DNA from 2 places in the Cytobacillus sp. FSL K6-0265 genome. Region 2 is predicted to be linked to the other one. Evidence: riboswitches for the same ligand, from Rfam matches in the RefSeq annotation. Region 2 holds a riboswitch; the other holds the start of a gene.

Region 1 (4,285 bases), 2.2 Mb from region 2:
GGTCGGGACATAAGTATGCTAGCTAATGATTTATCCGAATGATTAGGAGTTATATCATCTAATCATTCGGTTTTTTTGTGTGATTTGAACCCTTATATGAAAAGAATAGTGAAATGGAGCGGAAAACACTCGACTCCTGCGAGAAATAGAGGGAAAGCGAGTGACTGTAGCGCAATGGAACGGACTTTTTTTGCAAATGATGTTTTAAGATCAATTTGTTATTGTTCTTTTTTGTGGTTAGCTCATTTAGTTATGTCCCAGCCTTCTTAATTTGCGAAAAAATGATAAAATAGGTAGGGGCATTGTTTCTTAGTTTCCTAGAATGATGCTTTTTATCGATATACTTAAGAGCTGTAAGTAGGGAGAGATGGTCAGTGGTTAGTTTTAGGGATATACACCATGATGGTCAGTTAATAGCAGAAGAAGTCAATTTTGATCATTACGGTTCAACAACGTTCTATTTTAAATATGATGCAAACTATATTCAATTAAAAATAAATCCCAGTTTGCAAGAATTTCAACAAGCGGAAAGGTATTTAGAAGACTATCAGAAAAATCATCAACAAGAGCATATGAAGTTTTACTTACCGGCTGACGAAAAAATTAAAGAGGATGTTTTAGTATACCTTTATCAACAATTCTATACGATAGGGTGTCAGGAGTTATATGAAATTAATCCTCTCCAATTTCTCTATAAAGATAAAAAGAATGGAATCGTAGTTGAGGAAGTGACAAACGCTAATTTTACAGAATATTTACAATTGCAAAGGAACTTTGATCAAGATTATGGAGAGGAATATGTGAACCTGAATAGACGACTTCATTCCTATCATTATAATGCAAAGGATACGTTACAGTTAATCGCATATGATCATGGTGTGCCAGCAGGTTCGTTACAAGTATTTATTAATAAGTGTACAGCTGAAATTGATAGTGTAGGTGTGTTACCAACTCACCGATTAAAGGGGATTGCTGCAATTCTGCAATATGAAGTTATGAAGCGTTTTAACAATCATAAGGTTATACTTGTAGCCGACAGCAATGATACTCCAAAGGATATGTATCGTAAACAAGGATATAAAAAAGTCAGCTTTCGCTATGAAGTCATGAAGTTATTATAAGTAGTGGTTTGCCTTGTAGAAGGAGGAAGTGAACAACAACTTAATATGTATTAAACAATCTGCAGGTGAAAGAGAAGCCACCTGCAGACCATTTTTAAAAATTGATCATGGCAGAAGCGAGAGAACGGCAAAGAAATGCATAATCGATCCGGCAAGAACAAAAACATGCCACAATGCGTGATGGTACTTAAACCCTCTCCAAACATAAAATACCGACCCAGCAGTATATAAAACGCCACCAATGATGAGAAAAATCAAGCCTTGTGTGGTTAAGTGTGTAACAAGAGGTTCCCATGCAAATATAATTAGCCAGCCCATCAAAACATATAGTAATGTCGAGAGGACTAAAAATTTTTTAACAAAAAAACATTTAAAAACCGTACCTGCAATTGCTAGTCCCCAAACAAGACCAAATAAAGTCCATCCTAAGGGACCTTTAACAGTTATAAATAAAAACGGTGTGAACGTTCCTGCAATAAAAAAGTAAATGGAAGAATGATCGAGAATCTCAAATACATCTTTTGCTTTGCCTGCTGGTAAACTATGTAGCAAAGTAGATGAGAAATATAAAATAACCATCGTTATACCAAATAGAACAAAGCTGACAATATGCCAAGCTGTTCCATATAAGGATGAGAAAACAGTTAAAATTACAAGAGCCGCAATACTTAATAGTGCACCAACTCCGTGAACAATCGCGTTGGCGATTTCTTCCCCTTTTGAAAAAATATGTGTTTCCAATAGTATTCACCCATTCTTTACCCAATATCATAATTCTAGTATAAACCTATTTTAAGATGATAAAAAGTCGAATGGTTTCATTAGAAAGAAAAACTTCACTAAATTGAGAAGGTAAAGCGTCGAAAGGTCGAGATTTTTAAGTGGTTAATACCTGAGGTTATCGTTACTTTTAGTCAATGCCAATTTAGTGTTACGCGATTTGAAGTGTTAACGATACAACAACATTTCATCCAACTCACTTAAACATGATAACTGAAAGAGAAGCATGACATTACTCATTACTATACTTCAAGATGCTTTTCATTTAAGTTGACATTTTTTGATAAGATGATAACATAACGATGACAGCATAATTACATAAATCCACTAGGGGTGCCTTTAAAAGGCTGAGATTAAAGTGTAACTTTAAGACTCTTAGAACCTGATCTGATTGATACCAGCGTAGGGAAGTGGCGTATATAAATTTAGTTAACGTAATATAACTAAATGAATAATGTATACAGTAGCCACTTTCTTTAAGGAAGTGGTTTTTTCGCTTTTCTGGATTTTTTATGCTCATTAAAAAAGAGAGAAGAGGTAGAAATGATGGCAACAAAAGAAACGTTTACACAAATGTTAAGGAAAGAAGTACATGATATTTGGGAAGCTAATTTTGAACACCCTTTTGTCAAAGGAATCGCTAAGGGAGATTTACCAATTGAGTGTTTCCGCTTTTACGTGTTACAAGATTCTTACTATTTATCACATTTTGCACGTGTGCAAGCAATCGCTGCTTCTAAAGCGGAGAATTTATATATGACTTCGAGAATGGCTTCACATGCGCAAGGGACTTATGAAGCAGAACTAGGGTTACATAACAAATTTATGGAGTTATTAAAAGTTTCAGAAGAAGAGCTAAACCAGTTTAGACCAGCTCCTACTGCCTATGCCTATACATCCCATTTATACCGAGTAGCAGAGACAGGTACAGTTGGCGAGGTCATCGCTAGTTTGCTTCCATGTTACTGGATTTATTATGATATTGGACAGAGCTTTAAAGGGGCAAAACCAAAAGAAGAAATTTATCGTACATGGATTGATACTTACGGTGGAGAATGGTTTGTTAAACTTGTACTGGAACAAATTCACCACCTTGATCGGCTTGCTGAACTTGCATCTGAAACAGAAAAAGAAAAAATGAAATCTGCATTTACCATCAGCTGTCAATATGAATTAGCTTTTTGGGAAATGGCGTATACTCAAGAAAAGTGGTTAACTGATAAAACATATGCATAAAACATCATAAGATAAAGAGGGAATAGTGTTAACAGAATAAGGTTCATTCTTATTAACTTTATTCTGTTAACATCAAATCCCTATTCTCGTCGTAATATTAGGTTTGTTATGGAATAAGGCAATCTACAAATATGGCAGATTTTCTTTCACAAAAAAGTTCGCTCTTCCCCAACTACTCATCTCGTCTATAGAAAGATGACTCCACCCTCATAGATAGAAAAACTTCCTATATATATATAATGTCAATAAGCGTATAATGAAAGACGAATGTTAAATTAAGGAAGGCGTTTAATTATGAATAAACAACAAAGTAAGTACAGATGGGTTGTATTTGGTGTTTTACTTTTAGCCTATTTATTTATGGTAAGTCAAAGAACGGCACCTGGTTTAATAACAGATCAATTAATGGAAGAATTTCATTTAACGGCTGCAACGATTGGCTTGATAACGAGTATTCAATTTTTTGCTTATGCTGGATTGCAAATTCCCATCGGATTATTTTCTGATCGATTTGGTCCAAATGTATTTCTTGTCGTTGGAACGCTGCTTAACGGACTTGGTACCATTCTATATAGTTTGGTAGATAATAGTTATATGTTAATCTTTGCTAGATTATTATGTGGAATTGGCGATGCTACTATATGGGTCAATTTAGTTCTTGTGCTAAGCATTTGGTTCAAGCAGCAAGAATTTTCAATGCTTGTAGGATTTGCCGGAATGACAGGTAGTTTAGGTTTCTTATTAGCAACCGTCCCTTTTAGTTCGACCATTGCTTTACTAGGGTGGCGAATGCCATTTTTAATTGTTGGCATCTTAATATTCATCCTTGGTATGGGACTTTATATTGTTTTAATAAAATATCCCAGGAAGAAATTTTATATGGCAGATGAAAAAAACCAAAAAGAAACAAATGAACCGTTACTAGTCATCATAAGAAGATTACTTGTCAATCGTCAAGCTTGGGCGACATTCCTTTGTCATTTTGGTGTAGTAGGCACGTATATCGGCTTTATTGGCTCTTGGGCTGTTCCTTATGGTATGGAGGTTTACGGCTTATCAAGATCTAATGCAAGTGAAGTAATAATGTACGGATTATTTGGTGCCATTATAGGAGCTCCATTAACGAGCTATCTATCTACTTTTTTTGA
Region 2 (4,285 bases):
CTTTATTTTTATAGTTTGTACTTTTGGTATGATGGAATTTCAAAAGCAACCAGAGCATTAGGGGCTTATAAAGATGATGAATTAGTTGGTGTTTTACTCGTCAATATGAAGGGAGAGCAAAAATATTATTCATCATTATGGTCGAAGCTCTTTCTAAAGCTAACATCATCTATAATTAATCAAAATTACGAATCTAGAGGTAGTGAGTACGATCACGTCAACATGAAAATGTTAGAAGAACTAAAAAGAACAGAACAAGTAGATGGGGAATTAAATTTCTTTGCTGTCAATCCAGAGATAAAAGGGCAAGGCATTGGCACAAAATTGTTAAAGGAACTAGAAAAGTTAGAATCCGGGAAAAAAATTTATTTATATTCAGATTCAGGTTCTACCTACCAATTCTATATGCACCGTGGCTTTTTAGAAAAAGGGCGTGAAAATATAAAGGTTGAAGTTGCAAAGGAAGAAGTTCCATTAACCTGCTTTTTATTTAGTAAAACCCTGTAAAATAGATTATGTTGGGAACAAAATAATGATGTGTATAAGAAGAGGAAATTTCTTTTCTACATTATTCAGGTGACCAGTCAGTCGAATAATATTGATAAATCTTTTCTATTAAAAACATTAGTAGAAAACAACAATGAAATAGAATATATATATCGGTGCGGAATTGCAGGTTTAAAATTAGCCTTCTATCTAAAGAAAGCGGGAATTCCAAGTTCAATTAGTTTAATCTTTCTTGCCATGAATGGGTATGATCCAATATCATATGTTGGACTCAATTTTCACTGTACTAGCAAGTGCTATCTTTAGCAACTTTCATACTAAAAAAATTGCACCTCCAATTGTTCGATGTGTCTAACTATTGGGGTGCAGTTCAAAAAGATTGGGGTCTTCTCTTTTTATCAATCAATTGTCACTAATCTCCCCCCCTTTAGCAACATAACTAAGAGAATTCCCTTTATTTAAAGAAATAAAGTAACTATCACCCAACCAGAGCAGACTAATAAAAGAACTATATTATGTGTAAAGAGAGACTATCTAGCGGAAATAACTTAGGTATTACCGTTTTGTTTTACTTGATATGGCTCTATATGCTTTATAGAAATATTAAACAGATTAATGAAGGAGGATTTTTGTTTGAATAACTTATGTTTAAGTCTGGTTCATAGCTTTTCTCAAAAATAAATTATCGAGGAGAGTGTAATTAATGAACGTTAATATAATAAAAAATATACTGAACGAACAGTTTGATTTAAAAATTATTCACATGACACAACTTACCGATCATAATATATCTGCAACCTATTATTTAAATACATCTAAAGGAAGTTACCAAAAGAACGAACTTGAACCACATTACCCAGTTATTAGTTGATGCGTTAAAAAACGGCACTAAGTCTTACGAAAAGAGCAACAATCATTATCAAACCACTTATTTTTGTGATTTAAACAAACGTTTGATTGAATTGTGCGGGCGAGGGAGATCCGTACAAGTGACTCCCTGTAACCGTATTTCCCCTATTTAAATAGCTGGATAATTGCTCGCGGAACGGCAAAAACATAGTCTGCTATTGTCATCGTATTTTCGACCTTGTCGAACTTCTCTTCGAATCGATCACGATATTTCGTTAAATGATTCGTTACGATCTCTCCTTGAATCGGTTCCACACCATTTTTAAAACGAATGCGAACTGATTTTCCTTTACGAAGATCTCCTGAATCCATGATTTGAAAATGGATATGCGCTTCAGATGAGTTGCCTGAGTTCCCACATTTGCCAAGTAATTGCTTTTGAAGAACTTCCTCTCCTTCTTGGACAATGATACTGTCTTTTTTAAAATGAGCAATCATACTATATTCCTTATGCGCATGCTCAATTACAATATAGTTGCCTGGCGGATGCTCTTCATCCATCTGCCCTGGAATATTATCATCAAGACCATCAACCACTTTTATTACTTTGCCATCTTGAGGGGCGATAATTTCCTCTGCAAATGCGTAATAACTCTCATTTTTTTCAGGCCGACCACTATATGTAGAACCATCCTTCACCTTTATTAAATCATACGCGTATCTTTGATGTTCATAAGCGTAATGATAATTAATAAATTCATTTGTACCACCCCAGAATACAAACCATTCATCCATCACTGGCATAATGTATTCATTCTTTGTATAGACCTTATCAGTTTCTGGAAAGACAAAGTAAGGTTTCATATAGAAACTGACAATTGTATTTTTATCATCAAATCCAACCACTACTGCTTTTGCTTTTGAGTGATCTACCCATACGAACTGATCAATACCTAAGACATTCGTCCGTGACATAAGCTGATAACTACGCACACCTTCGTTAAAGGCTGCGCTCATCTCAATAAATTCTGATAATGAAACCATGCCTTGAAACACTTTTGAAGTGGCTTGGTAAATTTCCTTATACTCTGCTCTTAACCAATAATCTATAAACCTATCAGGATCCATTGACCCGACCATACCCTCTACCCCCGTAAGTTTTATTAAGATGAAAAAATTAAACGATTCTCAAGAAATATTTTGCAATTAACAGTAAAGAAACCGCCTATAGTTACTTTAATTCTACGTGAATCTTCTAACTTACCTTTCAAACCTCCCCTTAATGCTAGACCTAAATTTTCATCCTGTAATTCGCCATTTACATACAACTTTTCTCCGTTAATCCAATAATTTTCGATTACTATATGATTTCCATGATGGTTTACTTCAAAAACCTTCTTCATATAAATCACTCCTTGATTATTCTACGACTATCTAGGGAATAAGTTTCACAAATAATCTGTTTTTTCTCTTACCAATAAAAAGATTCTTGAATTCTGAGGAAAGTCATAGTATATTCTTACCGAGGATTAAATTTAATACTTCCACAAGGGGAGCCTAATATGGCTGAGAGTGAGCGAGTTCGTTCTGACCCTAAGAACCTGTTAGATAATGCTAGCGTAGGGATCGTGGTTTTGGATATGAGCAATACTAGGCATCCATCACCGCCTATGTATTGCTTTTTTTCATGACAAAAAGTAATACAGGTTTACTCGTTCGCTTCTCTTTTTCGGAGAAGGAGGAAAAACATGAAACAAAATAAAACACTTTTTATGGTGGAAATCGCTATATTTGCAGCTTTGGCATTATTACTCGATTTTCTTTCGGGACTACTAATGGGTAGATTTTGGCCACAAGGTGGGTCCATCTCACTTGCTATGGTACCGGTTTTCTTAATGGCCTTTCGTTGGGGTATTAAAGGCGGTGTCTTAACGGGCTTACTATTAGGAGGCCTACAAATCTTAACAGGAGCTGTTCCTTTTCATTTCGCCTCATGGATTATTGACTATTTCGTAGCCTTTGCTGTTGTCGGACTCGCAGGCATCTATATGAATAAAGTTGTGCAAAATTATCAAGACGGCCAATTTGCCAAAGCAAATATGTATGTTATTATTGGCGTTTTCTTAGGAAGTTTCTTACGCTTCTTATGCCATTATTTATCAGGCATTATCCTATTTGGCGCCTATGCCCCGGCTGATCAACCTGTCGCACTGTATTCACTCGTATATAACGGAACATACATGCTACCTACCTTTATCGTATGTGCTCTCGTTGTTGTCACACTCTACACAACAGCTAATAAAGTACTTTTGAAAAAAGCATATTAATGACTTAGAGGCTCTGGGGAAACTCAGAGCCTTTTTTCGCAAGATAGGCGAGAAATTCAGTCTACTCGTTCATCAAGAATAATTCCCTATAAAAAAGCATAGCTATGCAAAAACTCAATTTCTGTTGTCGCTCACCCTTCTATTTGCAGATTCATATGCAAGCACTTTGCTAAAATTTCTACATACCAGAGAGATGTTCACCATAAAGAGATACTTTCCAAAACAAGTACCACATAACCACTATCGATCAAAAAGAGCCATTCCATCCTTTTAAAAAAATTTTATTTTTCGTGAACGAAAGGAGAACACTAAACGTCATAATAGTAAATCCAAAGAAAAGGGGGGCAAAGTTTGGAAGAGAAAAAGTGGATTAAAGCAGCGAAAAAAGGCGATAGCCAAGCGTTAGCTCACTTATTTAAAGAGAGTTATCCCCTTCTTGTTCACTATTTAATGAAGCTCACCCTTAATCGAGAAGAAGCGGAGGATTTGGCACAAGAAACGATGACAAAAGCGATTGAAAAATTAAATCAGTTTCAGGGGAAATCGAAATTCTCCACTTGGCTCATATCCATTGGTACAAAATTATATATCGATCAAAAAAG

What was found. A riboswitch is a leader RNA that binds a small molecule or an ion and turns the genes downstream of it on or off. The one in region 2 is predicted to bind thiamine pyrophosphate.
Region 1: it holds a riboswitch for thiamine pyrophosphate, as region 2 does, so the genes downstream of both, tenA (thiaminase II) here and thiT (energy-coupled thiamine transporter ThiT) in region 2, are expected to answer to the same signal.

Annotation. Positions count from the first base shown of each region.
Region 1 covers NZ_JBBOPE010000001.1:2,496,942-2,501,226, reverse strand. The annotation lists gene MHH73_RS12665 (GNAT family N-acetyltransferase) at 375-1,121, shown strand; gene trhA (PAQR family membrane homeostasis protein TrhA) at 1,227-1,862, opposite strand; TPP riboswitch at 2,221-2,327, shown strand; gene tenA (thiaminase II) at 2,448-3,137, shown strand; gene MHH73_RS12650 (MFS transporter) at 3,432-4,285, shown strand, end outside.
Region 2 covers NZ_JBBOPE010000001.1:296,716-301,000, reverse strand. The annotation lists gene MHH73_RS01605 (GNAT family N-acetyltransferase) at 1-507, shown strand, start outside; gene MHH73_RS01600 (M23 family metallopeptidase) at 1,522-2,496, opposite strand; gene MHH73_RS01595 (hypothetical protein) at 2,520-2,759, opposite strand; TPP riboswitch at 2,896-3,000, shown strand; gene thiT (energy-coupled thiamine transporter ThiT) at 3,105-3,683, shown strand; gene sigY (RNA polymerase sigma factor SigY) at 4,035-4,285, shown strand, end outside.